Regions from separate parts of the Pantoea alhagi genome, predicted to be linked through region 1. Evidence: predicted binding sites of a transcription regulator. Region 1 holds the regulator's gene; the other holds the start of a gene.
The links. Region 1 encodes PurR, which represses purine synthesis genes. Its sites were predicted from a motif close to CANGCAAACGTTTGCNTG; they were not measured.
Positions count from the first base shown of each region.

Region 2: a site for PurR is predicted at 12,922-12,939, ahead of tusA (sulfurtransferase TusA). Genes of this name have one in related genera too.

Region 1 is NZ_CP019706.1:3,809,004-3,825,168, reverse strand. Features, by position in the region: gene B1H58_RS18055 (L,D-transpeptidase family protein) at 1-674, shown strand, start outside; gene B1H58_RS18050 (major outer membrane lipoprotein) at 754-990, opposite strand; gene pykF (pyruvate kinase PykF) at 1,289-2,701, opposite strand; tRNA gene B1H58_RS18040 (tRNA-Val) at 3,288-3,364, opposite strand; tRNA gene B1H58_RS18035 (tRNA-Val) at 3,376-3,452, opposite strand; tRNA gene B1H58_RS18030 (tRNA-Val) at 3,457-3,533, opposite strand; gene B1H58_RS18025 (MATE family efflux transporter) at 3,672-5,045, opposite strand; gene B1H58_RS18020 (riboflavin synthase subunit alpha) at 5,270-5,917, shown strand; gene cfa (cyclopropane fatty acyl phospholipid synthase) at 5,980-7,128, opposite strand; gene punC (purine nucleoside transporter PunC) at 7,419-8,621, opposite strand; gene punR (DNA-binding transcriptional activator PunR) at 8,733-9,641, shown strand; gene purR (HTH-type transcriptional repressor PurR) at 9,677-10,702, opposite strand; gene cydH (cytochrome bd-I oxidase subunit CydH) at 10,987-11,076, shown strand; gene B1H58_RS17990 (C40 family peptidase) at 11,136-11,954, opposite strand; gene B1H58_RS17985 (Grx4 family monothiol glutaredoxin) at 12,313-12,648, shown strand; gene rnt (ribonuclease T) at 12,713-13,408, opposite strand; gene gloA (lactoylglutathione lyase) at 13,510-13,917, opposite strand; gene B1H58_RS17970 (TetR/AcrR family transcriptional regulator) at 14,042-14,632, opposite strand; gene eptA (phosphoethanolamine transferase EptA) at 14,671-16,165, opposite strand, start outside.
Region 2 is NZ_CP019706.1:1,315,192-1,331,356, reverse strand. Features, by position in the region: gene B1H58_RS06275 (CoA-acylating methylmalonate-semialdehyde dehydrogenase) at 148-1,653, shown strand; gene iolB (5-deoxy-glucuronate isomerase) at 1,675-2,496, shown strand; gene B1H58_RS06265 (MurR/RpiR family transcriptional regulator) at 2,733-3,572, opposite strand; gene B1H58_RS06260 (bifunctional 5-dehydro-2-deoxygluconokinase/5-dehydro-2-deoxyphosphogluconate aldolase) at 3,824-5,752, opposite strand; gene iolD (3D-(3,5/4)-trihydroxycyclohexane-1,2-dione acylhydrolase (decyclizing)) at 6,305-8,245, shown strand; gene iolG (bifunctional inositol 2-dehydrogenase/D-chiro-inositol 1-dehydrogenase) at 8,348-9,364, shown strand; gene B1H58_RS06245 (sugar phosphate isomerase/epimerase family protein) at 9,433-10,317, shown strand; gene iolE (myo-inosose-2 dehydratase) at 10,387-11,283, shown strand; gene B1H58_RS06235 (DcrB family lipoprotein) at 11,373-11,927, opposite strand; gene B1H58_RS06230 (7-cyano-7-deazaguanine/7-aminomethyl-7-deazaguanine transporter) at 12,050-12,715, opposite strand; gene tusA (sulfurtransferase TusA) at 13,012-13,260, shown strand; gene trpC (indole-3-glycerol phosphate synthase TrpC) at 13,264-14,049, opposite strand; gene B1H58_RS06215 (zinc/cadmium/mercury/lead-transporting ATPase) at 14,134-16,165, opposite strand, start outside.

The sequences.
Region 1 (16,165 bases):
AAAACAAGGTGATTGTCTATCCGATCGGCATCGGCCAGCAGGGGATTATGACCCCTTCGATGGTTACCCGCATTAGCCAAAAAATCCCTGGCCCAACCTGGACGCCAACCCCCAATATCCGCAAGCGCTACGCGCAGGAAGGCGTGAAACTGCCAGCCGTATTTCCCGCCGGGCCTGATAATCCAATGGGACTGTTTGCGCTGCGTCTGGCCTGGGGCAGCGGTCACTATTTGATCCACGGCACTAACGCTGATTTCGGCATCGGCATGCGCGTCAGCTCAGGCTGTATTCGTCTGCGGCCTGATGATATCGAGGCCCTGTTTAACAGCGTGTCGGAGAATACGCGAGTGCAGGTTGTCAACCAACCGGTGAAGTACGCTATTGAGCCCGACGGTAAGCGCTATATCGAAGTACATCAGCCGTTATCGCGTAATGAGCAGGATGACCCGCAAACCATGCCGCTGCCGCTTAGCAAAGCGCTGAAGCGTTTTATCAATAGTAGCGAAAGCGATAAAGCGATCATCGAGGCGGCGTTAAAACGACGCTCAGGCATGCCGGTACTGGTTAACCTTGGCGAAGCGGTAAACCATGACCAGATAGCGCCGCAGAATGCGCTGGAAAGCGCGCAGGAGCATGAGACGGGTCAGGAGAGCGCTACGATAGGGAAAAGCTGAGAGGCGCTTACAGCGAGGTGTTCAGAAAGCACAAAAAAAATGGTGCCCATTGGGCACCATTTTTATTACACCAGTACTCTTACTTACGGTAAGAATGAGCCTGGTTGTCCAGACGCTGGTTAGCACGAGCTGCGTCATCTTTAGCAGCCTGTACGTCAGAACGCATTGCGTTCACGTCGTTGCTCAGCTGGTCAACTTTCGCGTTCAGAGTCTGAACGTCGCTTGACAGCTGGTCGATTTTAGCATTGCTGGAACAACCAGCCAGCAGAGTTGAACCCAGAATTACCGCGCCCAGTACCAGTTTAGTACGATTCATTATTTATACCCTCTAGATTGAGTTAATCTCCATGTAGCGTTACAAGTATTACACAAAGTTTTTTGGTATGAGAATAAATTTTTGATGAGAACATGCTTATTTTTGCTCGTTCGCTCAAAGAAACATCTGTTAAGCCAATAATGCCAAAAAATAAGTTAAAACAGTCAGATTTAATTGATTTTATCTTGTCTGAAAGGCAGATTTTATTGTTATTTTCAATTGGAATTTTTAGAAATAACCGTTACGACAAAATTAAAAAAGCGCCTTTCGGCGCTTTTATCTGCAGGACTGTAATTATTTACAGTACGTGTACAGAAGCGGTATTTGTTGTTCCGCTTGGTACCAGGGCACCTGAGACCATTACCACCACATCGCCTTTCTGGCCGTAACCGCTCTCCAGCGCAATTTCTTTACCAATACGGTAGAAATCATCGGTAGAGGCGATCTCATTCACCACGCGCGCTTCAATGCCTTTGCTCAGCAGCAGCTGGCGTGCAGTGATTTCATTGGTGGTTAACGCCAGAATGGTGGCATCAGGGAAGTACTTACGCACCGACTTCGCTGATTTACCGCCTTCGGTCGCAACAACGATCAGCGGGGCTTCCAGCTTCTCAGCGGTCTCAACTGCGCCGCGACATACCGCTTCGGTGATACGCAGTTTGCGGTTGTCGTTCAGCGAATCAATACGTGATTTCATCACGCGATCGGTACGTTCGCAGATGGTCGCCATAATGCGTACCGATTCCAGCGGATATTTACCTTTAGCGCTTTCGCCAGAGAGCATGACCGCATCGGTGCCGTCAAGAATGGCGTTCGCCACGTCGCCAGCTTCTGCACGGGTAGGGCGTGGGTTTTTGATCATGGAATCAAGCATCTGAGTGGCGGTGATGACCACTTTGCGTGCTTTATTACATTTCTTGATCATCATTTTCTGCGCGAAAATCACTTCTTCAACCGGGATTTCCACGCCGAGGTCGCCACGGGCAACCATGATGCCGTCAGAAGCATCCAGGATCTCATCAAAGTTATTGAGGCCTTCCTGGTTCTCAATTTTAGAGATGATCTGGATATGCTCGCCGCCGTGCTTTTTCAGATGCTCACGGATTTCCAGCACGTCTGAACGCTTACGAATAAAGGAGGCCGCAACGAAATCCACGCCCTGTTCGCAACCGAAAATCAGATCGCGTTTATCTTTCTCAGCCAGCGCAGGCAGCTGAATGGAAACGCCCGGCAGGTTAACGCCTTTGTTTTCACCCAGATCGCCATTGTTCAGTACGGTACAAACCACGCTGTTTTCAGTGACTTCAGTGACTTCCATACCGATCAGGCCATCGTCGACCAGTACGGTATTACCGATTTTCAGATCGGCAGCAAAACCTGCGTAAGTCACGGCAACGCGCTCGCTGTTGCCAATCACGGACTGATCGGTGGTGAAGGTGAACGTCTGGCCCGCTTTCAGCGAAACATCATTACCGCCTTCCAGTTTCATAGTGCGAATTTCCGGGCCTTTGGTATCCAGCAGGATAGCTGCCTGATGACCAGTTTTTTGCATAACCGCGCGGATATTGGCGATACGACGACCATGCTCTTCATAGTCACCGTGAGAGAAATTCAGACGCATAACATTCATGCCCGCTTCCAGCAGGTTGGTTAGCATCTCTTCTGATTCAGTTTTCGGGCCGATGGTACAAACGATCTTGGTCTTTTTCATGACAAGTTATCTGTAAGTTGTGATGGATGATTAAGGTTTGAGGTCGATGCCTGGTGCATCGGGGAAATATTCATGCTCAGTGAGCGGACTGCGATACAAACTAAGAATAGGTGACAGATATGAAGCGTGCAGAGGAAGTTGAGCGTTGATGTTCCGTGGCCCCTGTGGGCGAGTTGCGCAACTGGTTGTGAGTGTAGGTAAGGGCACGTCAATTGGCTGAAACCATTCAAGTGAGACACCGAAGGATAGTATAGACGCTAAGTATACGAAAACCAATCAAAAAGGGTGGCAGCAGCTGGTGCAAGATCAAGGAAAGTGACGTTGCTGCAACGTTATTTTACCTTCGCATGAGGCGGAATTAGCGATGGCGATCGTCTCGGGCATCCAGACGGAATGCCGGTTGTATACCAGGAAAGTTCTGATATGGCGGATTTTTATTAAGGCAGAATTGGCTGATAAAAAACTTTTTTTAGCGGGGTAAATTATGAATAAAATTGCCCCTGCTGTATGCCGTACAGATAAAAAACCGGCTTAAACAGAACAAAGCTGATGAGAGAAACAGAGAAAAAGGAGAATACAGAGAGAGTGGTGCGTTCTAATGGACTCGAACCATCGACCCCCACCATGTCAAGGTGGTGCTCTAACCAACTGAGCTAAGAACGCAGCGTAATTTTTGGTGCGTCCGAGTGGACTCGAACCACCGACCCCCACCATGTCAAGGTGGTGCTCTAACCAACTGAGCTACGGACGCACTTTGGTGCGTTCTAATGGACTCGAACCATCGACCCCCACCATGTCAAGGTGGTGCTCTAACCAACTGAGCTAAGAACGCATCTGCCGTCTTGGGTGACGGCGGGGACGAATATTAGCGACACTGTTCACCGCTGGCAAGCAGAAACATGCAATTTTCTGCGCAACTGCCCATCAACTGTGCGACCCGCCGTTTTTTTAGACGCGACGGGCGTTTAACTTAATGCGCAGCACGGCTCAGGATCAGTTCAGCTGGTAATTTTTGCAGCCGGCGAATGCGCCACAGCATCATTACTGCCGCTGAGGTTAACCCAAGAATAAAACCGCACCAGAAGCCTGCCGGCCCCATAGGCGGCACAATCCAGTCGGTCAGCGCCAGCAGATAGCCGCTGGGTAAGCCAACCACCCAGTAAGCCACCAGCGTTATAAAGAAGATCGAGCGCGTATCCTTATAACCACGCAAAATGCCGCTGCCGATCACCTGAATGGAATCAGAGAACTGGTAGATGGCGGCCAGCATCATGAGCTGCGCGGCCAGCGCAACGACCTGCGGATTATCGTTATACAGCAGGGCGATCTGCTCTCGGAAGGTAACCGTAAACAGCGCCGTCGCGGCAGCCATCATGATGCCCACGCCCTGACCGGTCCAGGCCGCGACTTTTGCCGCCTCGACCGAACCCTGCCCAAGGCGGAAGCCGACGCGAATGGTTGTTGCTACCCCCAGCGAAAGCGGAAGGACGAACATCAATGAACTAAAGTTAAGCGCAATCTGATGACCGGCAACATTAACGATGCCCAGTGGAGAAACCAGTAGGGCGACCACGGCAAACAGGGTAACTTCAAAGAACAGCGCCAGCGCAACTGGCAGGCCGAGACGGGTTAGCCGCGACAGAACTGTCCAGTCTGGAGCGCTGAAGTAGCCGGGCAGGGTAATATCCCGCATAGAGCGCGCCCGACGCACCCACAGCCGCATAATGATAAACATCACCCAGTAAACCGATGCCGTCGCAACCCCACAGCCGACTCCGCCTAATGCGGGCATGCCCAGATGACCATAAATAAACACGTAGTTAACCGGAATATTGACCAGTAAACCGATAAAGCCCATCACCATGCCGGGTTTGGTTTTCGATAATCCTTCGCACTGGTTACGGGCGACCTGAAAAAACAGATAGCCCGGCGCGCCCCACAGCAGCGCACGCAGATAACCCACCGCCTTATCAGCTAAAGCGGGATCAATATCGTGCATTGCATGGATCATATAACCGGCGTTCCACAACACAAACATAATCAGCACCGAGACCATCGCTGCCAGCCAGTAAGCCTGACGCACCTGACTGGCGATGCGCTCACGATGTCCGGAGCCGTTAAGCTGCGCCACCACCGGCGTTAAGGCTAAAATAAGTCCGTGACCAAACAGGATAGCGGGCAGCCAGATTGAGGTGCCGACCGCAACGGCGGCCATATCGGTCGCGCTAACCGATCCCGCCATAATGGTATCAACAAAGCCCATAGCTGTTTGCGCAACCTGCGCCAGAATAACCGGAATGGCAAGAGCCAGTAATTGACGCGCTTCTGTCAGATACTTCTGCACGTATACACCTTTTTATGTTTTAAGAAATGAATAGATAGTGTCCAGAGGAACAGGATAATTAAGATTAGATAATGATGCACAACGCTGGTGCAGGATCATAACCACATCAGACGGTGAAGGAAACCGCATTTTATGGTACCCGGGTGGCGCTTTTCACGCTTTTGCCGGCCTGCTCTGCGTTGGAGAGTATGTTAATATCAGCAAAAACTCACTGAGGCCGATCTATGTTTACCGGAATTGTGCAGGGCACCGCAGAGGTGGTTGCCATTGAAGAAAAAACTAACTTTCGCACTCATATTGTTAAAATGCCGCAGGCGTTATTACCGGGCCTGGAGCTGGGCGCGTCGGTAGCGCATAACGGTTGCTGTCTGACCGTAACGGAAATTAATGGCGATCGGGTCAGCTTCGATTTGGTAAAAGAGACGTTACGCATTACTAATCTTGGCGATATACAGCCGGGCGATACGGTAAATATTGAGCGCGCGGCGAAGTTCAGCGACGAAATTGGCGGTCATTTGATGTCCGGTCATATTATGACCACGGCAGAAATCAGCAAAATCATTAATGCTGAAAATAACCGTGAGATCTGGTTTAAACCGCAGGACAGCACGCTACTGAAATATATCCTTCACAAAGGTTTTATCGGTATTGATGGCATCAGCCTGACCGTAGGCGATGTCACTAAAACTAAATTTTGCGTCCATCTTATTCCTGAGACGTTGATGCGTACCACGCTGGGCGCAAAAAGGCTGGGGCAGCGGGTCAATATTGAAATTGATCCGCATACACAGGCGATTGTTGATACGGTGGAACGCGTACTGGCGCAACGTGACGCGGCGCTGGCGACCACGCTGCAAAACCACGCGGAATAAGCTGGCACACCATAAAAAAACAGGCAACAGGGTTGCCTGTTTTTTATTTGCCCGACATACCGTTAATGGGGTACGCGCAATCCGCCTTCGACGCCGCGACTAAATAGCACCTGCCATAACTGAATATCACGTGCACGAAACGCGCCAGCACAGGCGTTGAGATAATAGGTGAACATGCGTTTAAAACGCTCGCCATATTTCTCCGCAAGCTGTGGCCACGCCGCCAGAAAACGCTCATACCATGCCATTAACGTGGTATCGTAATCAGCGCCGAAATTATGCCAGTCTTCCATAATAAAATGCGGTTCGCTGGCTTCGGCAATATGACGAACTGACGGCAAACAGCCGTTGGGGAAAATATATTTATCAATCCAGGGATCGACATCCATATTGGTTTTAATCGCGCCAATAGTATGCAGCAGGAACAGACCATCCGGTTTGAGATTGCGATCGACCACGTTGAAATAGGTGGCATAGTTTTTAGGGCCAACATGCTCAAACATGCCTACCGAAACGATCCGGTCGTACTGGTTATCTAAGTCGCGATAATCCTGCAGCAAAATATTCACGTCCAGCCCTTCGCAGCGCTGCTGGGCCATTTTCTGCTGTTCGGCAGAAATCGTGACGCCATCGACCGTGACGCCATAATGACGTGCGGCAAACTCAGCCAGCCCGCCCCAGCCGCAGCCAATATCCAGCAGCTTCATGCCCGGTTTCAGTGCAAGCTTTTCGCAGATCATTTTTAGCTTCGCCTGCTGCGCCTCTTCCAGCGTTTGGGCTGTTTTCCAGTAGCCGCAAGAGTATTGCATGAAGGGATCAAGCATCAGCGAAAAAAGATCGTTGCCTAAATCGTAGTGCTCCTTGCCTACCATCCAGGCGCGTTTTTTTGACTGCAGATTGGTCAGGCGCGCTGCTGCAATCCGCAAGGTATCTTTAAAATGATGAGGGAGTTGTTGATCCAATTTGTGTTTCAGAACGCGATGGAAAAACATATCAAGGCGTTCGCAATCCCACCAGGCGTCCATATAACTTTCGCCCAGGCCAAGGGATCCCTCCTGTAAAACCCGTTTAAAAAAGTCAGGATTCTTTACCTGAATATCCCAGGGGCGGTTACCGTTGATCTCAATATCAGCCATCTCCAGCATTTCATGGACGATACGATACCAATGGTTTTCCTCCAGGTTCACTTCTTCTATGCACGATGAACTCATAGCTTCTCCATCACCTGTGTGATACGAACCTGAGAAAGAGAATAGTCAATTTCTCAGGATTGTGAGAAATCTCACGGAAGACCGTGTGCCAGATATCCGACGTTAAACAGAGGATTGAAACTGAATGAAAGCCCGGCCAGGTACGACATTGTCGCCTGAAAAGCGCAGGATGACCGGGAAAAAGCACGCTGATTATTATAAGTCACTGCCTTGCAAGGAGTATATGCTCCCGCAAGGCAATATACAACGGCTAATAGTTAGGTTGCTAACTATGCCTGAAGCCGCGAGGTTTAATCGCTAAGAGAAGAGCGGGCGCTCTTTTTTGTGCCCGCAGCGCTGTGGCGCGCAACGTACTGTAAAGCGTAACCCACCACCACCAGCAGAATGGTCGACAGCATAACCGTGCTGGTGGTCAATAATGGATGCGTCAACCAGGATGAGACGGCCAGGCTGGCGAAAAAACAGAGACCCAGCTGTAAACAGTTCTGCAGCGCTGCGGCTTTACCTGTGTCATCCGGGAAAGGCAGCAGGGCGTTAGCCACCACGATGGGATAAATCGCGCCATTTGCCAACGCCATGCCGCAAAAAGGAATTAATAAACCCCAGAGCGTAACCTGACCGCTAATCGATACCATAAACAGCGCAGCAACGCTTAGCGCATAAAAAATCAGCAGGAAGGGCAAGAGCGTACGTCCGCTACGGCGCTGCAGCGCCGAACGGCAGCCAAAGCCGCCGACCAGAAACGCGACGGTTTGTGGAAGATAGCTCAGGCCAATATCGGCAGGCGTGAGGCCAAGATCGTGCAGAATAAAGGGCGAGCCGGTCAGCCAGGCGAAAAAGCTGGCGGAACAGGCAGCATAAATCAGCACGTTGCCGCTATAGATACGAGACGCCAGCAGACGGAAAAAACCGCTGCGTTGCCGCGATGGATCGGAAGCGGGCGTGGTTTTTTTCAGGTTTGCTGTGGCAAACAGCAGCGGTAGCGTAACCAGAAACAGCGCCAGAAAAATCGCGCGCCATGAAAAATGGCTGAGCAGCCAGGCACCCAGTAGCGGCGCCAGCGCCGGCGACAGGGCTACCAGTGGCATAATGGTGGCAAAAACCCGATTCGCCTGTGCGCCCCGATAGCGATCAACAACCAGCGCCTGCCAGCTTACCGCCGCCGCGCATACGCCAACCGCCTGAATAAAGCGCAGGGTCAACATCTGCCAGGTGGCATCCGCCCACAGCATGCCCGCGCAGCCCAGCGCAAACAGCGCAAGGCCCAACAGCAATATTGGCCGACGACCATAACGATCGGAAAGCGGTCCCCACAAAAGCTGAGCGCAGGCAAAGCCGCCTAAAAACACGGTCAGGCTGGCGCTAATCACGCCAGCGGAAGTGTGAAAACTCGCCTGCATGGCAGTAAACGCAGGCAGATACATATCGGTGGCCAGAAAACCCAGCGTGCTGAGTAGCGCCAGATAGAGCATAAATCCTTTTGAAGCAGACATCTCTTTCTCATTTATAAGCAGGTGAACAGACGGCGCGAGGGTAAAGGATGTTTTTCTGAATGTGAAACGCTAAAATTTGCCGATTGATATCAAAATTTTTGCAGGCAAAAAATGTGGTCTGAATATGCACTGGAAGTGGTGGATGCCGTAGCACGCAATGGCAGCTTTTCCGCCGCCGCCGAAGAGTTACATCGTGTACCCTCAGCTATCAGCTATACGGTTCGTCAGCTGGAATCCTGGCTGGCGGTGCCGCTTTTCGAACGACGTCATCGGGACGTGGTATTAACGGAGGCGGGAGAGCTTTTTATTCGTGAAGGGCGGGCTGTTATCAAAAAAATGCTGGCCACGCGACGCCAGTGCCAGCAGGTAGCGAACGGCTGGCGCGGGCAGTTAAGCATTGCTGTGGATCGCATCGTTAAGCCGCAGCGTACCCGCCAGCTGGTGCTCGATTTTTACCGACATTTTCCGGATATGGAGCTGCTGATCACGCCGGAAGTTTTTAACGGCGTCTGGGATGCGCTGGCGGATGAACGGGTTGATGTGGCGATCGGCGCGACACAGGCGATCCCGGTGGGAGGGCGCTTCGCCTTCCGCGATATGGGCGCGCTGAACTGGCGTTGTGTGGTTAGCATTGATCATCCTCTAGCCAGCATTACCACTGCGCTACAGGAGGATGATATTCGCCCATGGCCGTCGCTGGTGCTGGAGGATACTTCCCGCGCGTTGCCCCGGCGCACTACCTGGACACTGGATAATCAGCGTCGCCTGGTAGTGCCGGACTGGGAAAGCGCGTTTGATTGCCTGCGTGCCGGGCTGTGCGTGGGCATGGTTCCCGGTCATTTTGCCGCGCCGCTGCTTAAAGCCAGGCAGCTAACGGAGCTGATGCTGCCGGTGCCGTTCCCCGACAGCTTCTGTTGCGTCAGCTGGTCGGAGCAAAGCGATTCACCTGCACTGCGCTGGTTGCTGGACTATCTTGGCGATACGGAAACAATCAACCGGGAATGGCTGCGTGAAGAGTAACAGGCTCAGAAAAGGAGGTTTTCTGAGCCATCGCATTAACGACGATAGTCGCGGAAAGGGCCGTCGGCGACGGAGCGACGTTCAATCAGCGTGGGATGAACCTCTATGGTTTGCGGCTCTTCGCGTTTGCTGGTGATTCTGTCCAGCAGCATATCAAAGGCGGTTTCGCCCAGCTGCTCTTTGGGCTGGTGGACGGTAGTCAGCGCCGGGGTAAAATAGCGAGCGTTGCGCACATTATCGTAACCGATAACCGAAATATCCTGCGGCACGCGCAACCCCATTTCATCCGCTGCACAAATCGCGCCCATTGCCATGATATCCCCGCCGCAGAACACGGCGGTAGGGCGCTGCTTTTGCGCCAGAATTTGCTGCATGGCGCGATAGCCTGACTCAGGTTCGAAGTCACCCTGTACAATCCACTCTTCGCGTACCGGGATGTTGGCCTCATTCAGCGCTTTTACAAAGCCGGCAAAGCGTCCACTACCGGTATTACGTTCCATCTGACCTGGGATCACGCCGATATCGCGATGACCGCGCTCAATCAAATAGCGCCCGGCGAGATAGCCGCCTTCGAAAGCGTTATCCAGCACGGTATCGGTAAAATCGCCGCGGGATTCGCCCCAGTCCATGACCACCATGGGAATATTGCGGTTTTCCTCAAGCATTTTCAGCAGTGCTTCAGGATACTCAGAACACATCACCAGCAGACCATCCACGCGCTTTTGCGCCATCATTGACAGATAAGCCTGCTGTTTTTGTAGATCGTTATGGGCGTTGCCCAAAATCAGGGTATAGCCACTGGCGAAACAGCGCGTTTCTACCGCTTCAATAATTTCAGCAAAATAGGGCGCTTCACTCGAGGTTGCCAGCAGACCGATCGATTTAGTGTGGTTAACCTTCAGGCTGCGTGCGACCGCACTGGGCGAATAGTGTAGTTCTTTGATGGCTGCCCACACGGCCTCACGGGTTTCTTCCGCGACAAAACGGGTTTTATTGATGACGTGCGATACCGTGGTGGTGGAAACGCCGGCACGCTTCGCGACATCTTTGATTGTTGCCATTAAAAAGATACTCCTGCGCCTATCCTAATATTTTGATAAGGCTAATGTTAATCGTTTGCGTCCACATAGCGTTATTCAGCGCGCGTTGAGGTTGTCATTATGCGGGCTGAGGTACGTCTGACTGGCGGGACGTCTTTAAAAAAGGGCTGCCAACGGTGGTTTTTTGTCGTTGCGCAACGCAAGGCGGGGATTCTACCAAGCTGGCGCAAAGAAAACGAGATTTTTACCAGGGAGTATGGGAAAATCTATAACGTTACAATTTATGTGGGTAAAGGAGAGGCCAGATGAACACCGATTTAAAACTATCAATAGGTACTACCGTCGTGGCATTGCTGATGATTATGGCGTTTAGCTTCACTGCCGTTATGCACTGAGCGCCGCGCGAAGTATAAAAAAGCCTGTCATGAGACAGGCTTTTTTGTTGCGCAACGCGTTAGCGAATGGTGCGCGGCGTCATAACGCGACGCGCGCCAACATAGTGCCGCTGCCAGTAATCATCACTAAGCTGGCTAATCTGAATATCTTTACCGGTACGCGGCGACTGGATAAAACGACCATTGCCCAGATAGACGCCAACGTGATCGGCTGCGCCACGGTTATTGATGCGGAAAAACACCAGATCGCCTTTTTCCAGCGCTTCACGGTTAATGGGGGCCGCATCACGCAGATGATACATTTCATTCGCGGTGCGGGGGATCTTGAATTTCACCACATCTTTATAGGCATACCAGACCAGACCGCTGCAGTCGAAGCCGGTATGGGGTGAGGTGCCTCCCCATAAATAGGGCTTTCCTAACTGGCTCATCAGTTTGTTCATCGCGGTTTCACGCGCTTTTTGATAGCGTTCACGGTGCGCTTTGCTCATCTCCAGCGGCCCCCGCCTGGCCGCTGCCGTTTTCTTATCGCCACGCTGGCGACCATAGCGCTGCAAGCCTTTTTTGCTGCTGATTTTCTTGAGGCTGCTTTTTTTCACGCTGGTGGTTTTCACCGATGCGCGGCTTTTTTTTACGCTGGTTGCGGCAACGGCGGCCGGTTTGCTTTTTTTCTTTACTTTGTTTTTTTCAACGCTGGCCGTACGGTTTTTTTTACTGATTGTTTTTACCGTCCGACGCTTGCGGCGGTCATCGTCACGGGCGGCTTTTTTATCAACTTTATGCTGGCTGGCCTTTACCGGGGCCTGCGGTGAGGCATGGGCAACGTTGAAAAACAGTTGAGCCATGGCCAGCATAAAAAGCGTAATCAATAAACGCATGGTGTGGTTACACTCAAAGCGCAGTGATAGCGCAAGGTTAATCTTATTTCTGCCACACAGGGCAGACTCCTGATGGGCAATTCTAATCGAACTTTTTCCGAAAAGATAAAGCCTTTTTTAATCAAATAAACTTTAAATGCATACAGATGTAAAAATAAGCATAGTCAGGTGTTTATCTCAGCAAATTTATTGCCAGGTATTAATCCTCGCTGAGGAAATCGCCCAGGCTGATGTTATTTTGGCCTGATAAACCGGTACAATAACCAGCATTATTTAACCTTACAGAAAATGTCGTTTTCAGCAACCCGCTACAGTCGCTACAATCAATAGACACGAAGCATGCTATTTAAGGAAGGCAATTATGAGTACTGTTGAAAAAATTCAACGCCAGATCGCAGAAAATCCGATTCTGCTCTATATGAAAGGCTCGCCAAAGTTACCAAGCTGCGGCTTTTCTGCGCAAACGGTCCAGGCGCTTTCCGCCTGCGGTGAGCGCTTCGCCTATGTGGATATTCTGCAAAATCCTGACATCCGTGCTGAACTGCCGAAATATGCTAACTGGCCGACCTTCCCACAGCTGTGGGTAGATGGCGAGCTGGTTGGCGGTTGCGATATCGTAATCGAAATGTTCCAGCGCGGCGAACTGCAGACGCTGATCAAAGAAACTGCAGAAAAATATAAAGAAGCGGAATAAGTTGTTATCCCGCATTAAACCACAAAGGGTGCCTCAGGCACCCTTTTTTACGGCTGTTGAGCGCTTATTCGCTGTCGCTGATTTCTGCATCGACAGGTTGTTCATCCACTGGCTGCTCATCGGCCACCGGCAGCGGCGGCCAGCCGCCCAGACGTTTCCAGCGGTTGACAAGCTCGCAAAACAGTTCGGCAGTGCGCTCAGTATCATACAGCGCCGAGTGCGCCTGACTGGCATCAAAAGCGATGCCCGCCGCCTTACAGGCTTTCGCCAGCACCGTCTGGCCAACCACCAGCCCGCTCAGGGCGGCGGTATCGAAGGTGGCGAAAGGATGAAAAGGATTACGCTTTAATGCAGTCCGTTCGGCGGCAGCCATCATAAAGCTGTGATCGAAATTGGCGTTATGCGCCACGACGATGGCGCGGTTGCAGCCCTGATCTTTCATGCCTTTACGCACCTGCTTAAAGATAGCGTGCAGCGCATCATATTCATTAACCGCGCCGCGCAGCGGATTATCAGGATCGATACCATTGAACGCCAGCGCCTCCGGATGCAGAATCGCGCCCTCAAAAGGCTCTACGTGAAAATGCAGCGTCTGGTCAAGCTGTAACCAACCATCTTCATCCATTTTCAATGTAACGGCGGCAATTTCCAGCAGTGCATCGGTTTTGGCATTAAATCCGGCGCTTTCAATATCAATAACTACCGGATAAAACCCGCGGAAGCGGTCAGATAAAGCGTTCAGTTGTTTCGATTCAGACATCAGGATCTCATTGGCGAAAAAATGCAGCGCGCATTATGGCAAATTTCCGCAGGGGTTGCAGCAGCGGGGAAAAGCAGGGCGCCGGAAGGCGCCCTGAAAACTTAGTTGCCGAGGCCATGACCGGCATGTTGGTTTTCAATCAGTTCGATTTTATAACCGTCTGGATCTTCTACAAAGGCGATAATGGTGCTGCCGCCTTTCACCGGGCCAGCTTCGCGGGTCACCTTACCGCCAGCCTGACGAATTCTTTCGCAGGTGGCGGCAACATCGTCTACCCCAAGCGCGATATGCCCATAGGCGTTGCCAAGGTCATATTGATCAACGCCCCAGTTATAGGTCAGCTCAATCACTGCGCCTTCGCTTTCGTCGGTATAGCCTACAAACGCCAGGTTGTATTTATACTCCTGGTTTTCGCTTTCACGCAGCAGACGCATGCCCAGCACACGGGTGTAAAAATCAAGTGAGCGTTGCATATCGCCAACGCGCAGCATGGTATGAAGTAAGCGCATAATAGTCTCCAAAAGGTGTCATCATCCGATGACGGTCAAAAAAGCTTAGTATAGCCGCCTGTGGCCAACCGGGAGTTCCGGCCAATAATGAGTAGACCGGTCTTCTTGAAAACAGGTTTTTTTATTAACTTTCCGGCAAGAGCTGTAAAATTGCCTGAAACGCATGCGTTAACGCACTGCCATCGCGCCCTATTTTGCTCTGCAGGCTGGCACCCAGCCAGAGAGAATAAAGCGTTTGCGCCATAGCCTCAGGCGGGCAGAAAAGGCGAACTTCACCCTGCAAAACAGCGGTGCGCAGCGTCATAGTCAGAATTGCTATTTGAGCTGCGGCTCCCTGTTCCAGCGCTACTCTCATCTCTTCTGACAGGTCGCAAACCTCGGCAGAGATTTTAACCGCCAGGCAGTTTTCAATATGGCCGGTTTCATGAAAACGCTGTTCCGCCTGACGATAATAGTCAAGCAGACGCTGGCGCGGCGGCACAGGTGAATCAAACCAGATCAGCATGCTACGTCGCACAGCGCTAAAATAGCGCTCAAGCATGGCGACGCCAAAAGCTTCCTTGGATCGGAAATAATGATAAAACGATCCCTTCGGCACGCTGGCCTGACTGAGCAATTCATTCAGGCCCATGCCGGTAAAGCCACGTTGCAAACAGAGCTGCTCGCCAATGGCGAGCAGCTGTTCACGGGTATCATGTCGGATCGATTTACTCATAGGGCTCAGGGTAATAGACCAGTTGGTCTAATGCAACCCTAATGCGCCTGACAGACCTTAAGCAAATCAAGACGGGGCTGATACAACGCAGTCTGAATGTTGACCATGCCCAGCAGCGTATGGAAAACATTATCCTGTGAAACCTCATCCTGCTGCGCATGCTGGCGCAGACAGGACTCATCAACGCCATAAGTCCGGGCATAATCGGAAGAGAGCCACAGCAGGAAAGGAATATGCGTCTGCTGGCTGGGAGCAAACAGATAAGGCGTACCGTGCAGATACATACCGTGTTCGCCCAGTGATTCGCCATGATCCGAAAGATAGATCAGCGCCACATTAAAACGATCCTGATAAGACTTTAACAGATCGATGGTATCGCTCAGCATGGCGTCGGTGTAAAGCAGCGAATTATCATAGGTGTTTACTAATGCCTGATGATCGCAATCCTGGATTTGTTTACTGTCGCAGGTAGGAGTGAACTGTCGCATAGCCGGAGGATAACGTAAATAGTAGGCGGGGCCGTGGCTGCCCATTTGATGCAGCACGATCACCGAGTCATCCTTAAGACTATCAATATAATGCGATAAACGGTGCAGCAGAACCTCATCCAGGCAGTAGTCGTTGTGGCAAATATCCGTCAGTTTCCATAAGGTCATATCGGTATGTGGAATACGGTTGCAGGCGCCTTTACAGCCGCCATCGTTCTCGCGCCACATCACGTTGACGCCAGCATGTGCCAGTACATCCATCAGCCCTTCCTGATGTCGCGCCAGGTTAGCGTTATATTGCGAACGCGTCATGCCTGAAAACATACAGGGCACGGAAATAGCGGTTTCTGTTCCGCATGAGCTGGCGTGAGGATAGTAAATGACCTGCTGCTGTTTCAGTTTGGGGTTGGTCTCACGGCTGTAGCCACCAAGTGAAAAGTTTTCCGCACGCGCCGTTTCGCCCAGCACAAAAATAACCAGCGTCTTTTTCCCGGCTGCTTTGACCAGTGGACCTTTATGGGCGTCCTGGCCTATGCGCACCAGATCTTGATTACCCTGCAACCAGCGATCGTCGGCATAGTGAATGACGCCGCTGACTACATTTACTGGCGTTACCATTTTCACCAGCCCTTTGTTATTGCGAAACAGAGAGGCGTAGTCTTTATACATCAGCGCCGCTATCAGCAAAATCACCAGGATGGAGCCGACACACCATAACGCCCGTCTCGCCAGCGTAAACCACCACGGGCGCGTCCGCGTGATGCGGGTGGCACTTATCACTAACGCAGGTATAACGCCCAGTACCAGCAGCCAGAGCACGTAGCGCAGGCTAAGCAGGGCAGAGGCCTCCTGTAAATCCGTTTCAAAAACGTTTTGCACCATATTGGTGTCAATAACCGTACCGAAGCTATACATAAAGTAATTTGCCGCCGCGCCGCACAGCAGCAAAATAATCAGCAGCGGCTTACGGATCCAGGGCAATGCCAACAGATTAAAAACCACCATAAAAGCGCAAAACAGCACCACTGGAATGGTGGCGAGGAAC
Region 2 (16,165 bases), 1.7 Mb from region 1:
CTAAAAATGAATTTTCCAATCTGAACTATTTGAAAAATTTATTTCAATATAATAGGGTCAATGCACGGAAACAGGCTAAACCCCGCTTACCAATGGCGAAGCGCAACGGGCCGTTCGGCGGGAACCACCATATCAAGAGGCATGCACATGAATATCGTTGGAAACTTTATTGGCGGCAAAATCACGTATAGCGCCAGCAATGAAACTATTCCGGTTTACGATCCTGCTACCGGTAAAGTGGTGCGCGAACTCACGCAGAGCACGGCGGATGAGGTCGCTCAGGCGATAGAAGTGGCGCATAACGCCTTCCCGGAGTGGTCCAATACCTCCCCGCTGCGCCGCGCGCGCGTCATGTTTAATTTTAAAATGTTGCTGGAAAAGCACCGCGACGAACTGGCGGAGCTGATTGTTAGCGAGCACGGCAAGGTATGGTCGGATGCGCAGGGCGAGCTGACGCGCGGCATGGAAGTGGTGGAATTCGCCTGCGGCATCCCGCACCTGATTAAAGGGGAATATTCGCCGAACGTCGGCACCGGCGTTGACAGCTACTCGCTGATGCAGCCGTTGGGCGTGGTGGCGGGCATTACGCCGTTTAACTTCCCGGCGATGGTGCCGATGTGGATGTTCCCGATCGCGCTGGCCTGTGGCAATACTTTTGTATTGAAGCCGCCGGCGCTTGATCCTTCCGCTGCTGTGCGCATGGCTGAGCTGTTGAGCGAAGCCGGTCTGCCGGATGGCGTGTTCAACGTCGTACACTGTTCTAATGAAGATGCCGCACAGCTGTATACCGACAGCCGCGTTCAGGCGGTCAGCTTTGTCGGCTCGTCGGGCGTAGCGGAGCATATTTATAAAACCGCCAGTGCTTACGGCAAGCGCGTACAGGCATTCGGCGCGGCCAAAAATCATGCCATTGTGATGCCAGATGCCGATCTGGACGCCACCGTTAATGCCATCATGGGCGGCGCTTTCGGCTCGGCGGGTGAACGCTGTATGGCGCTGCCGGTCGTGGTGGCGGTGGGCGACAATACCGCCGATAAGCTAATTGCGCGCCTTACGCCGCTGATAAAAGCGCTGCGCGTAGGGCCGGGCATGCATAAAGGCAGCGAAGAAAATGAAATGGGACCGGTGGTTTCTGCCGTTCATCAGAAGAAGGTACTGGGCTATATCGATAAAGGCGTAGCGGAAGGGGCGGCGCTGGTAGTGGACGGCCGTAATTTCCAGGTGCCAGGCCATGCAGAAGGCTACTATGTTGGCGGCACCCTGTTCGACAACGTCACGACAGATATGGTTATCTGGCGCGAAGAGATTTTCGGGCCGGTGCTGGGCATTATGCGTGCGCCTGATTACCAGAGCGCGCTGGCGCTGGTAAACAGCCACGAGTTTGGCAATGGCAGCGCCATCTTTACCAGCAATGGACATACCGCGCGTGATTTTGTTCAAAACGTAGAGGCGGGTATGGTCGGCGTCAACGTTCCGGTGCCCGTGCCGATGGCCTTCCACAGTTTTGGCGGCTGGAAGCGTTCGGTATTTGGTGCGCTGAATGTTCATGGCCCGGACGGCGTGCGTTTCTATACGCGGATGAAAACGGCAACGGCACGCTGGCCGAGCGGCCAGCAAACGGTATCTGAATTTAGTATGCCAACGCTGGGCTAACGGGTTTACAAGGAGAAGCGAATGTCGTTACTTGCTAAACATCAGCAGCCTGATGCCAACGGGCGTATCCAACACATTACGCCAGAAAGCGCTGGCTGGCGCTTTGTTGGCTTTGATGTCTATCTGCTGAAACAAGGGCAAACCCTGACGCTGGAAAGCGGGGAGAAAGAACTGTGCCTGGTGCTGGTTGCGGGGCTGGCGTCGGTGAAAACACAATATGCAGATTTTCCTGATATCGGCAAACGGCAATCGCCTTTTGAGCGCACGCCCCCTTACTCTGTTTATGTGCCGCATCATGACCGTGTTGAGGTGGTAGCTGATTCCGATCTGGAGCTGGCCGTATGCAGCGCGCCGGGGCAGGGCGATTTACCCGCACGGCTGATTGCGCCACAGGATGTGGGCGTTGAGCATCGTGGTAAAGGGCGTAACAAGCGGCTGGTGCATAATATCCTGCCAGATGATAAGCCTGCCGATAGTCTGCTGGTGGTAGAGGTGTATACCGACGAGGGCGATACCAGCTCTTATCCCAGCCACAAGCATGATCAGGAGGACTCACCGGATGAAACCTATCTGGAAGAGACCTACTATCACCGTTTCCAACCGGAGCAGGGCTTCGCCATGCAGCGCGTTTATACCGATGATCGCTCGCTGGACGAATGTATGGCGCCCTATAACCGCGATGTGGTTACGGTACCGCGCGGCTACCATCCAGTCGCCACGCTTGCCGGTTACGATAACTATTATCTGAACGTCATGGCCGGGCCGGTACGGAAGTGGAAATTTACCTGGGAAAAGGATCACGCCTGGGTTAACAGCGATGATTATCCTGTTAAAGAGAAATAAATCCGCACGGTAAAGCGTATCAGGGCAGCCGGAAAGGCTGCCTTTTTTTGCTGGCAAAGTAGGGAGTCTGCGCGGCTGTACTCTGCTGTCTTAACGCCTCGTGTCTTAAGCCAGGCCTCAATCAGGGCATTAGTCCGTAGACAAAAACCGCAGCCTGGCCAGCGGTAGCAGCAATCGTCATAAAGCAGCCCCGCACGGGCTGCTTTATGACTGTCAGAAGGGATGAGTTGGCAGAACTACTCTTTGGCATTGTGCAGCGCCAGCGATACCGCCAGCGTCTGTGCCAGACATAAAGAGGCGACCTGAGAACGGAAGCCATCCACCTGCGCTTCGCGCACCACAAAACAGACATCGCTGAAGGCAGCCAGCGGGCTTACCTGGCTATCGGTAATGGCAATTTGTTGCGCGCCGCGTCGGGCACCCATCTCCACCAGTTCCACACCTTCACGGGCGTAAGGCGAATAGCTGATGGCAATAACCACATCTCTGGGATTCACCAGGCTGAGCTGTTCAGTGAACATGCCGCCTAAACCATCGATAAGGAAAGCGCGACGCTCCAGATGGCGCAGGGCGTAAGTCAGATAAGACGCCACGCTAAAAGAGCGGCGCAGGCCGATGACATAGATGTTTTCAGCATTATTAAGCATCTCCACCGCTTTATTAAGTTGCTCAGGGTTGGTCTGCATCGCTAACTGCTGTAAAGCCTGAGAGTTCACCATGGTGAACACATTCAGGATCTCTGCCGGATTTTCAGGCGAGGCAGCAGCCTCGTCGGTAGCCGTTTGCCGGAACAGACGCGCACGCTCGGTATAGTTAACCGTTTCTTCCATTAAATGCTGGCGAAAAACCTGCTTCATTTCGTTAAAGCCGCTGAAGCCAAAAGCATTCGAAAAGCGAATCAGCGTAGAAGGCGGAACGTCAGCCTGCTGAGCAATTGAGGCGACGGTGTCAAAAGCAATACTATTGCTGTTATCAAGGATATAACGTGCAACCTGTTTCAGGCGCTTGCTGAGCGTATCGTAACGACGACGAATGTCGTCCTGTAACAGGGAAAGCTGGGTAGGATTAGTTGTCATTACTTCGGCCTGCTAAAAATGGTGGGCATTTTGCTGAGCAATATTCTACCAGACGAATGGAAAATTTCATTTGAATCCCGGGTTAGCAGACTTTATTTCATCGCAACATGAATTACCTCACAAAAAGTGGTGCTAAATAGCGCGCCGTAGGGCGATAAGAAAGCAGAAAAGCAGGCAATTCATCGCGATTACGGTTAAAAAAAATCACGCCGCCGACAGGTATGATATCGGCGGTGTGATGGCTCTGGATATCAGCTGGCCTGGCGTACCGGCCGTGCCTCACGCCAGTAGCCAATGAGCGTCAGATAGTTGTTTTTTACCTGTTCAGTCAGCTGTTCGTCGTTCAGTTCGCCCTGCAGCCACTGACGCGACGGCTGACCGAAAATGGTTCGTCCTACGGCAAACCCTTTCACCCATGGAGCCTGCGCCGCATCACGGAATCCCGCTTTAAGCTTATCTTCCGGCGCATCCAGCCCTAACAGCAGAATGCCCCGGCACCAGGGATCGTACTGCTCAATGATGGAGCCAAGCGCCTGCCAGCTTTGCAGCGACAGCGGCGGCAGCTTCCACCAGTCAGGCTGTACGCCAAGCCGGTAAAAATGTTGAACGATATCAATATAGTAAGATTCCTGGCGATCCGGGTTATCCTCCGGCAGGATCACTTCCAGCAGCAGTTCGTGGCCCGATTTATTGCAGCTGCGCCAGACGTCGCGAATCAGTGCATCCTGCTGTTCACGCAGCTCGGCCTTATCGTGCGGATGGTAAAAGACCAGGCACTTCACCACATGCTCCTGTGGCCAGTCGATCAGTTGTGAGCCGATGTTGCCATGCTCAAGACGCAGCGGACGCGATCCAGGCATTTCAATAGGGCGCCCGATCCACCAGCCTTTGCCGGTGATGGCATTTAACGCCTGCTGACCATATGTGGTATCGGCCAGAATACCGCTGTGATTTTCTAAACCGGCCTCGCTGGCCGCCGCTTCAGCCGCCTGCAACAACAGCATTTTTAGCTGCGGAATACGTGCCGGTTCGGCACCCGCCTCCTGGGCCATATCAAACAGCTGTTTGCGATGGTCGAACGCAAACACGCAAAGCTCCTGCCAGTTCTGCTTGCGGGTGGTCACCCGGTGGAGATGGTTAAGCCGCACGTCGCGATCGGGGCGTTTTACTTCGCTATCACGGCTGAGATAATCATCCAGCTCCGCTTTGGTCGGCATTGCCGGTGCGCAGCCGTGACGTGATACCACCAGCGCGCCGCAGGCGTTGGCATAGCGACAGGCCTGCTGCCAGCCTTCGTCGTTAAGCCAGCCGCGCAGCAGACCCGACATAAAGGCGTCGCCCGCGCCCAGCACGTTTAATACTTCCACACGCACGCCGCTCTGCAGCGTGGTGTGATCCCAGCTGTCCGGAATATCGCCTTCAAAAACAACGCAGCCTAACGGGCCGCGCTTGCATACCAGCGTCGCTTTACTGGCCTGACGTACCGCTTTCAATGCCGTCAGCGTATCGGTGCTGCCGCCAGCAATATGAAATTCTTCTTCTGTTCCCACGATCAAATCGAAATAGTGCAGCACTTCCTGTAGCTGCTGAGTCACACGTCCTGATTCGATAAAACGGGTTTCGCCATCGCCCAGCGATGTCAGTCCCCACAGCACCGGACGATAGTCAATATCCAGCGCCGTACGTAATCCGTGTCGCCGCGCAATCTCCAGCGCTTTTAATACTGCCGCGCGCGTGTCGGGATGAGAAAGATGGGTGCCGGTAACGGCAACCGCACGGGCGGAAGCAATATAGTCTTCATCAATATCCTGCGGCGTCAGGCCCATATCCGCACAGTTATCGCGATAGAAAATTAACGGGAAGGTATCCTGATCTTTAATTCCCAATATCACCAGGCCGGTTAAACGATCTTTATCGGTAATCAAAAATTCGGTATCGACGCCTACGCGTTGCAACTCTTCACGCAGGAAACGGCCATTATGCTCATCGCCGACGCGCGCCAGCATCGCTGATTTCAGGCCCTGAATGGCGGTGCCGTAAGCGACATTGCCAGAGGAGCCGCCGAGATATTTGGCAAAGGTGCTGGTATCTTCCAGACGCGCACCGATTTGCTGACCGTAGAGGTCAACGGCAATACGGCCAATGCAAATCACATCAAGCCGCTTCTGTTGTGTACTCATACCTGTGATTTCCTTTTGTGATAAGCAGTCACTGTTGAGCGTCTCCAGAGATCTTACGGGAAATCCCGATAATCCGATCGCACCGGATCAACTGTGCTGGCAGTATGGGAAATAAATATTTCAAAAACAATATAAAATGAAATTATATAGCCAAAACTGTGAGGCGGGTAAAAATCTCTCGGCGTTCCTGCTGCTCTTAAAGCTGCGATTAGTTGCGATGAAAAGCGGATGTTCACTTGCTTTAGCGCTGATATTGAAGCAGTTAACATCACCCAGCAAATGAAATGGAATATTTGTTTTTGGCGAAAAGTCCTGCTGCTGTTTCACTTCTCGCTGTACCGAAGCCGCTTTACGGGCTGGCTAAATCCATAATTTGATCTCACTCGCAAAATGAAATGTTTCTTCTGTAATCATATTTTATGGAAAAAATATTTGTTTATAATCGCCTCACGTTTCACTAATCAGCCGTCGGGCGATTAGCGTTTGGTCGCCAGCACAGGCGAGTTACGGCGCACCCTGTTAACGGTTCCTCCACGGGTAAAGGATAAGCAAATGGGCAAGATCAGATTAACCACGGCACAGGCGCTGGTGAAATTTCTGGATAATCAGTACCTGAGCGTTGACGGGGTTGAAACTAAATTCGTTAAGGGCATTTTCGCTATTTTCGGCCACGGTAACGTGCTGGGTCTTGGCCAGGCGTTAGAACAGGATAGTGGCGATCTGGTTGTGCATCAGGGCCGCAACGAGCAGGGGATGGCGCATGCCGCTACTGGCTATGCAAAACAGAAACTGCGTCGTGAAATCATCGCCTGCACCTCCTCCGTTGGTCCCGGCGCAGCCAATATGATTACCGCCGCTGCAACCGCCACGGCTAACCGCATTCCATTGCTGCTGCTACCCGGCGATGTGTTCGCTACGCGTCAGCCCGATCCGGTGCTGCAGCAAATTGAACAGAGCCACGATCTGAGCCTGAGCACCAACGATGCGTTTCGTGCCGTCAGTAAATATTGGGATCGCGTGAGCCGTCCTGAACAACTGATGACCGCCTGCATCAATGCCATGCGCGTATTAACCGATCCGGCGGAAACCGGCGCGGTGACGCTTTCGCTGCCGCAGGATGTGCAGGGCGAAGCCTGGGATTACCCTGATTATTTCTTTCAAAAGCGTGTGCATCGGTTAGATCGCCGTCCCGCTACTGAAGCGCAGTTACAGGATGCATTAGCGTTGCTGGCAAGCAAGCGTAAGCCACTGATTGTCTGTGGCGGCGGCGTGAAATACTCCGGCGCTGGCGAGGCGCTACGTCAGTTTGCTGAACAGCATCACATTCCTTTCGCTGAAACGCAGGCGGGCAAAGGCACGTTAGTTTCCGATCATCCGCTGAACGTAGGCGGTGTCGGCGAAACCGGCTGCCTGGCTGCTAACCTGCTGGCGAAAGAGGCCGATCTGGTGATTGGCGTCGGGACGCGCTACACCGATTTCACTACCGCATCAAAATGGATATTCCAGCACCCCGACGTTAGCTTCCTCAATATTAACATCAGCAATTTCGACGCTTATAAACTGGATGGCGTGCAGGTGGTTGCCGATGCGCGTGAAGCGTTGACCGCACTGAATGAACGTTTGAGCGCGCAAGGGTTTAGCAGCGAGTGGGGCGCTAAAATCGAACAGGCACAAAGCAAGCTGCTCAGGGAAACGCAGCGCGTTTATCAGGTGGCTTACAGCGAAGAAAATTTTGTGCCGGAAATTGATGACAGCATCGATCGCAAAGCGCTGTTTGCCGAGTTTAATCGCCTGACCGGCTCCTTTCTGACTCAGAGCAGCGTGCTGGGTACTCTGAACGAGCAACTGCCGGAGGATGCAGTTATCGTCGCGGCGGCTGGCAGCCTGCCGGGCGATCTGCAACGGGTCTGGCGCACCAAAGCGCCGAACGGCTATCACGTGGAGTATGGCTACTCCTGCATGGGCTATGAGATCAACGCCGCGCTTGGCGTCAAGCTGGCTGAGCCCCAACGCGAAGTCTATGCGCTGGTGGGCGACGGCTCTTTTATGATGCTGCATTCTGAGCTGGTGACCTCGATTCAGGAGAAAGCCAAAATCAATGTCGTGCTGTTCGACAATATGACCAACGGCTGCATTAACAACCTTCAGCTGGAACACGGCATGGACAGCTTTACCACCGAGTTTCGCTTTCGGGATAACGAAAGCGGCAAGCTGGACGGTGGCTTTATTCCGGTTGATTTCGCCGCCATCGCTGCCGGTTACGGCTGTAAAACCTGGCGTGTGACCACGCTGGAAGAGCTAAGCCATGCGCTGGAAGCGGCACGTAAAGAAACCGTATCAACCCTGATTGACGTGAAAGTTTTGCCTAAAACCATGGTGCATAAGTATTTCAGCTGGTGGCATGTCGGCGGCGCGCAGGTTTCCACCTCCGAGCGCATCGATGCCGTGGCTAAAATGCTGAACGAGCATGTCGAGCAGGCGCGTAAATACTAATTATTAAAAAATTTAGTCCTTAACTATCTGACATCTACCCTGACAGCGAATCTTGCCAGCCCGCCTGGCGGGTTCGCGCTTACCCTGAATTCTGGAGATACCATGACTCTGAAACTTGGCGTTATCGGCACCGGCGCAATCGGCCAGGAACATATTCGTCGCTGCAGCAAAGTGCTGCAGGGTGCCACCGTAGTAGCGGTCTCTGATATTAATCTTGAAGGCGCGAAGGCGGCGCTGACGCGACTTGGCCTGCAGGCGGAGGTGTACGCCAATGGTCATGACGTGGTGAATTCCCCTGACGTGGACGCGGTGCTGGTGACGTCATGGGATCCTACGCATGAGGAATTTACCCTGGCTGCTATTGCCGCCGGTAAGTCAGTTTTCTGTGAAAAACCGCTGGCGATGACCGCCGAAGGCTGCCGTCGCATCGTTGATGCTGAAATGAAATTCGGCAAGCGTCTGGTACAGGTTGGTTTTATGCGTCCTTACGATGTGGGCTACCGGGCGCTGAAAAAAGTAATTACTGACGGTGAGATCGGCGAGCCGCTGATGCTGCATTGCGCACACCGTAATCCAGCGGTGCCGGAAAGTTATACCACCGATATGGCAATCACCAGCACCCTGATTCACGAGCTGGATGTGCTGCGCTGGCTGACCAATGATGACTATAAAACCGTCCAGGTGGTTTTCCCGCGCGTGACGTCAAAAACGCATGCTCGTCTGAAAGATCCGCAGATTGTGCTGTTTGAAACGCAGAAGGGCATCCGCATCGATGTAGAAATCTTTGTTAACTGCGCCTACGGCTACGATATCCAGTGCGAAGTGGTCGGCGAAGAGGGTATTGCCAAACTGCCGGAACCCTCTGCCGTACAGATGCGTAAAAGCGCCCAACTTTCCACCTCCATTCTTACCGACTGGAAAGATCGCTTTATCGATGCCTATGACGTAGAGCTGCAGGCATTTATTAATGATGTCAGTAACGGCTCCCTGACCGGACCATCCGCCTGGGATGGCTATGCCGCTTCCGTGGCTGCCGATGCCTGTCTGAAGGCACAGAATAGCGGCGCTATCGAGCCCGTTGAGCTGCCGCCGCGCCCGGCATTTTACGATAAGGCTTAATTTCCCGCGCGCTTCCTGCCCTGGCGGGAAGCGCGTGCATCATGCACTGAGCAATCAGGGAGAAGGTTATGAAGATCGCTTTCGATGTGGATGTCATTAGAGATTTAGGCATCACAAAGATGGTTCATCAGGTGGCTGACTGGGGCTACAAGTATATTGAGCAGTCACCGCATCCGCAGATTAACCCTTTTTATAAGCACCCGAAGGCCAGTCGGGAAATTATGACGGAGTACAAAAACGCGTTGAAAGCCACCGGCGTGGAGATCTCCTCGTTTATTGTGGTTTATCGCTGGTCAGGCCCTGATGAGCTGCGTCGCCAGGCGGCAGTTAAAAACTGGAAACGCATGATTGAAATTGCGGTTGAGATGGGCGTACAGGTCATCAATACCGAACTGTCCGGCAATCCGAACGAGCCGGAGATTTGCGAAGAGATGTTTTATCGCTCAATGGAAGAGCTGCTGCCGATCGTAGAACGCGAAGGGATCCGCCTTGAAATTCAGTCACATCCGTGGGATTTCTGCGAGCGCAACAATGAAACCGCCGACATCGTTAAGTCATTCCGCAGCGAGAACGTTAAGTATGTCTACAGCGTGCCGCACACCTTTTTCTATGACAACGGCAAAGGCGATGTAAAAAGCATGCTGGAGTACGTGGGCGACGATCTCTCACACGTGCTGATTGCGGACACCATGAATCACACCAAACACTGCCGTTATATCGTCAACCCGCCGGGCGTTGATGCCGCTGTGCATCAGCATGTTGGCGTAGGTGAAGGCGAGGTGGATTTCACCGCGCTGTTTAAAACGCTGCGTGAAATGAACTTTGCCAGCCGCAGCTGGAAAGTGGGCGGCGAGTCGATTATTACCCCGGCGCTGTTTGGTTACCCGGAAAAAATGAAGTATCAGGCGGTGGAAACGCGCGAGCTGATAGAGCGCGAACTGCTGGGAAAATAGGGTGGTTAGCTCCGCCGGAGCCTGACCGCATGACGGCTAAAGGCCGCCGTACCGAATCGGGAATGCATGATGAACAAAGATAACGTAAAGCTGGCGATTGCGCCGATTGGCTGGACCAATGACGATATGCCAGAGCTGGGGAAAGAGAATACTTTTCAGCAGACCGTAAGTGAAATGGCGCTGGCTGGCTTTAGCGGCAGTGAAGTCGGCAGCAAATACCCACGCGATCCGGCAGTACTGAAACCCATGCTGGAGATCCGTGGCATTGAGATCTGTAACGCCTGGTTCAGCACTTTTTTCGCCAATGGCGAAAAGGCGAAAACCATCGATGAGTTCATCAACCATATGAACTTTCTGCATGCGATGGGCGCGAAAGTCATCGGCTGCTCTGAGCAAAGTAAAAGCATTCAGGGTACTTCACTGGCGGTGTTCGGGCATAAGCCGGTATTTACCGATGAAGAGTGGCGCTTAACCGCAGAAGGGTATAACGAGCTGGCGAAAATCGCCGCTGAGAAAGGAATGCAGGTTTGCCTGCATCATCATATGGGCACCGGCATTCAAACGCCGGCTGAAATCGACCGCTTCCTGGCGTTAACGAATGATGATGTCTGTCTGCTGTACGATACGGGTCATCTTTACTATTCAGAAAATAGTGAGCAGGCGATGCTGGCGGTGCTGGAAAAACATCTGTCACGCATCAATCATGTACACCTGAAGGATGTGCGTGATGAGGTGGTGGCAGAAGTGCGTAAGCAACAGCTCTCTTTTCTGGATGGCGTTAAGCGCGGCACCTTTACCGTGCCCGGCGACGGCGTGATTGATTTTAAACCGGTATTTAAGCTGCTGGATGACGCGGGCTATCGCGGCTGGATGGTGGTTGAAGCGGAGCAGGATCCGGCACTGGCAAACCCTTTCGAATATGCGGTAAAGGCCCGCAAATATATTCGCGAAACCGCAGGGATTTAAATTAGCGAGCAGGCCTCACGCCTGGTTTGCGTGATAAAAAAACGCCGCCATTATCTGGCGGCGTTTTTTACCTCAACTTTTGGCGCGGCTTATTTCAACGTAATGGTGTTAATGATGTTTTCAGCCTGGGTCTGCGCCTGCTGCTGATTGCCAGCCGGTAGGGTAATTTGCAGCGTCAGCAGTTTGCCTTCGGTCTTCGCTAATACCACTGAGGACCATGCGGTTTGATTATTGGCGGAAATCACCGTGTCCAGCTGCTGCGCCGCTTCACCTTTCAGGTCAATCGCCTTGTTGGTTACCACCTGCAGCTGTGGATCGCGGTTGCGCTGCTGCTGTTCCAGACGCTGAGCCAGAACGTCCAGCCCCTCATTTGTCGCGTCGCCTTCAATCACGATAATGGCACGCTGACCGCTTTCATCGGCATAAACGTGCATATTATTGGCCTGAGTGCCCAACTTGCCGCTTTTATCCGACATTCCCGCAGGCAGATTAAAGCTTAGTTTGCCATCCATTAACGATACCGTCTGCGCAGCGGTGCTGGCGCTGGCACCGTTATCGTCTGCCGTGGCCTTATCCTGCTGATCGCAAGCGGCAAGGCCGACTACCAGTAAACCTATTCCAAGATATTTTGTAAGTTGACGCATCAGGTTCCCTATTATTTATTTGCCTGGCAATACAAAGCTTAATACAAACCGAATCAGCGCATAAAAGCAACCAATCGTATGTCACGATCTTAGACGCGCTGACGCCAGCTGGCTATTGCCGCTTAGCCGAAATTGTATTGTGCACGCTGTGAGCGTTCCGCCATGCGCTTCAGCGCCGCGTTAAGCAGTACGCCATAGGCGGGCAAAAAGAAAACCATGCAGATCAACACTTTAAAGCTGTAATCCACCAGCGCGATTTCCACCCAGTGCTGAGCCATAAAAGCATCGGTACTTTTATAAAAAGCAATAAAGAAAAAGGCGATGGTATCGCTGATATTGCCTAAAAACATGGCGCAGGCGGGCGCAATCCACCACTGGGGAAGCTGACGCAGTCGGTTAAAAACATGAACGTCCAGCACCTGTCCCAGCGCATAGGCCATAAAGCTGGCGCAGGCGATACGCGCAACAAACAGGTTTACCTCATGCAGCGCGCTTACTCCCTGCCAGCTACCGTTATAAAACAGTGCAGAAATGGCATAGGAGATAAACAGCGCCGGAACCATGACCGATAAAATAATGCGGCGGGCCAGCGGCGCGCCAAAAATACGCACGGTCAGATCGGTAGCCAGAAAGATAAAGGGAAAGCTGAAAGCGCCCCAGGTCGTATGGAAGCCAAAAACAGAAATAGGCAGCTGTACCAGATAATTACTGGAGGTGATAACCAGAATATGAAACAGGGAAAGCCAGACAAGCGCATGCTTCCGCTGGCGCGGTGTAAAGGAGATCATAATTTACCTTTTTACGTTGGGGTGAGGGAACCCATTGTTAAATCAGCGTAATCGCTTTTTTGCTGCTGACGCAGCGGAACGCGTTACTTTTATGCTCAGGCTTCCAAAAGCCTGGTTACCTGTACGCTGAAAATATTACTCGCCTGTCGATACAGGAGAGCGGCGGCATCTTACCGCGTTGTTTCCGCATTGCAATGGTTAATTTTAACGCAAACGTTCACCTTTAGCCGATCGCTTGCGCAACAGAATGCCGGGGGTAGAATAAGACGCAACAGATTTCCACTATTGAGACAACTATGAGCGATCGCTTCGATAACCCAGATCAAACCCTGGATGCGCTTGGGCTACGCTGCCCGGAACCGGTAATGATGGTGCGCAAAACCGTACGCCATATGCAGGACGGAGAAACGCTACTGATTATCGCTGACGATCCGGCGACCACCCGTGACATCCCAGGCTTCTGTCGCTTTATGGAGCATACGCTGGTGGCGCAGGAAACGGATGAAAAGCCCTATCGCTATCTGCTGCGTAAGGGCCTTTCCTGACGGTCAGAAAAACAGCTTCGCCAGCTCCGCGCCCGGTTCGGCGGCGCGCATAAAGGCTTCACCAACCAGGAAGTTATTGACGCCCGCCTGACGTAGCCGCTGAACATCCTGGACAGTGCCAATGCCCGACTCAGTTACAACCAGACGATCCGCCGGCAGCTGCGACAGCAGGCCAAGCGTGGTATCAATGGAGGTTTCAAAAGTGCGCAGATTGCGGTTGTTAATGCCAATCAACGGCGTGGTCAGGTTTAGCGCCCGCTCCAGCTCATGACCATCATGTACTTCAACCAGCACCGCCATGCCCAACTGATGCGCGTGCGCTTCCAGCTCCTGCATCTGGCTATCTTCCAGTGCAGCGACGATTAACAAAATGCAGTCGGCGCCCATGGCTCGCGCTTCTTCAACTTGCCAGCTATCAATCATAAAATCTTTACGCAGCACCGGTAGCGAGCACGCCGTGCGCGCCTGCTGTAAATAGTCTTCGCTGCCCTGAAAAAACTGCACGTCGGTTAACACGGAGAGACAGGCCGCGCCGCCCTGCTGGTAGCTTTCAGCAATTCCGGCGGGATTAAAATCCGCACGGATTAGCCCTTTCGACGGACTGGCTTTTTTTACCTCGGCGATGATGCCCGGCTTGCCCTGCTGGTTATGCTGACGCAGCGCAGCGATAAAATCACGCTGAGTCTGCGCACGGGCGCGATCGCGCAGCGTGCTAAGCGAGGAAACACGCTTTGCCGCGCCGATCTCCTCACGCTTCACCGCCAGGATTTTATTTAAAATGTCAGACATGAGGCGCTTCCTTAACTGATGTGATGGCCTGGTTCATGCAGGCCGCTACGATGTTTTAATGCTTTCCCATGCCAGGCGCAAGCTTCAGCGCTTGCGCAACAGGCGCAGCGCATTGGCGGTGACCAGCGCGGTCGCGCCGCTGTCCGCCAGCACCGCCAGCCACAGGCCGGTCAGGCCAAGCAGCGTGGTCACCAGCAGCAGCGCTTTCAGTCCAAGCGCGATGGCGATATTTTGCCGAATATTGGCCTGAGTCGCGCGCGCCAGGCGAATCATTGCGGGCAGCCCGGTTAAGCGATTATGCGTTAAGGCGGCATCGGCTGTTTCCAGCGCCACATCGCTGCCGCTGCCCATTGCAATGCCCAGCGTTGCCGCTTTCATCGCGGGCGCATCGTTAATACCGTCACCAACCATCGCCACCGCGTGAGCCTGACTGAGCTGCCGGATCGCTGCAACTTTATCTGCGGGTAACAGCCCCGCCCGATACTCCAGCCCGATCTCTGTGGCAATTGCGGCGGCGGCGCGAGGGTTATCACCGGTCAGCATCACTGCTTTTACGCCAAGCTGTTGCAGCTCGGCCAGCGCTGGCCGCACATCTTCCCGTAGCGTATCGCGTAGCGCCAGCAGGCCAAGCGGCTGCTGTTCTTTATAAATCACCACTACCGTTTTGCCGGAGCGCTCCAGCGCGTCAATCCGCGCTGCCAGCGTATCCGTCAGGCCCGGCAAGGGTGCTGTTAATAACCAGTGTTGTCCGTTGATATGCGCTTCGATACCGCGTCCTGCCAGAACCCGCTGATCTTGTGCCTGCGGCAGCGGCTGATTTAGCTGACGAGCCTGCGCGACAATCGCCAGCGCCAGCGGATGTGTCGCGCCCTGTTCAACTGCGGCAGCATGCAGCAGCAGCTGCGCCTTATCAATACCGTCCAGCGGGATGATGTCGGTGAGTTCTGGTTTGCCCTGGGTCAGGGTGCCGGTTTTATCAAAGGCCAGCAGACGGATGCCGCCCAGTTTTTCCAGCGCCGCGCCGCCTTTAATCAGCGCGCCGCGTCGGGCTGCGGCGGCCAGGCCAGAAGTAATCGCAGCGGGCGTAGAGATAACCAACGCGCACGGGCAGCCAATCAATAACAGCGTCAGCCCTTTATAGATCCAGGTTTGCCAGTCGGCAGCCAGCAGCAAAGGCGGCAGCAGAGCCACCAGCAACGCCATCAGCATAACCAGCGGTGTATAGATGCGACTGAAGCGATCGAGAAAGCGTTCCAGCGGCGCCCGATGCGCCTCGGCCTCTTCGATCAGCTGTAGAATGCGGTCAATGGCGCTTTCACCTGGCAGGGAGACCACTGAAAGCCTGACCTGACGATCGATGCTGATACAGCCTGCCGCAATCACATCATCCTGCTGATGTTCTGTGGGAATGGATTCGCCGGTTAACGCGCTTTCATCAAAGCTGGCAAACGGGGAAAGCAGGCGGGCATCGGCAGGCAGACGTTCCCCCGCCGCAACGTCAATAACATCACCGGGACGCAGCATGCTGGCGGCAATCTCTTCCCGCAGGTCGTTACGTACGCGAATCGCTTTATCCGGCTTGAGCGCCATCAGTGCGGTAACGCCGCGCCGCGCACGGCTGGCGGCGATGCCTTCCAGCCGCTCGCCCAGCAGAAAGAGCAGCAGCACCATTGCCGCTTCAGCGCTGGCGCCGATAAACAGCGCGCCGACTGCCGCAACCGTCATTAAGGTCTCAATAGCGAAAGGGCTGCCGTTGCGCGCCTGTTGCCAGGCTTTTCGGCTAATCGGCCAGAGCCCGACCAGCGTGGTAGAGATAAACGCCGTCTGACTCCATGTCGGCCAGATAGCGTGCAGTAGCCAGCTCGCCAGCATCAGTAGGCTTATTACCAGCAGCAGGCGATTTTCCTGCCAGAACCCTGCTGATTTCTCTGCAGGAGCGGAGGCATCCTGCAAATGAAAACCAGCCTGCTTTACCGTGTGTTCCACCTCGGCTTTGACATCTCTTTCTGCATGAATCAATAACGTCTGCGTGGCGAACAGCACCTGCACATCATGTATGCCAGCCAACACGCGGACCGCGTTTTCCACGTTGCGTGCGCAGTTGGGGCAGTCCATT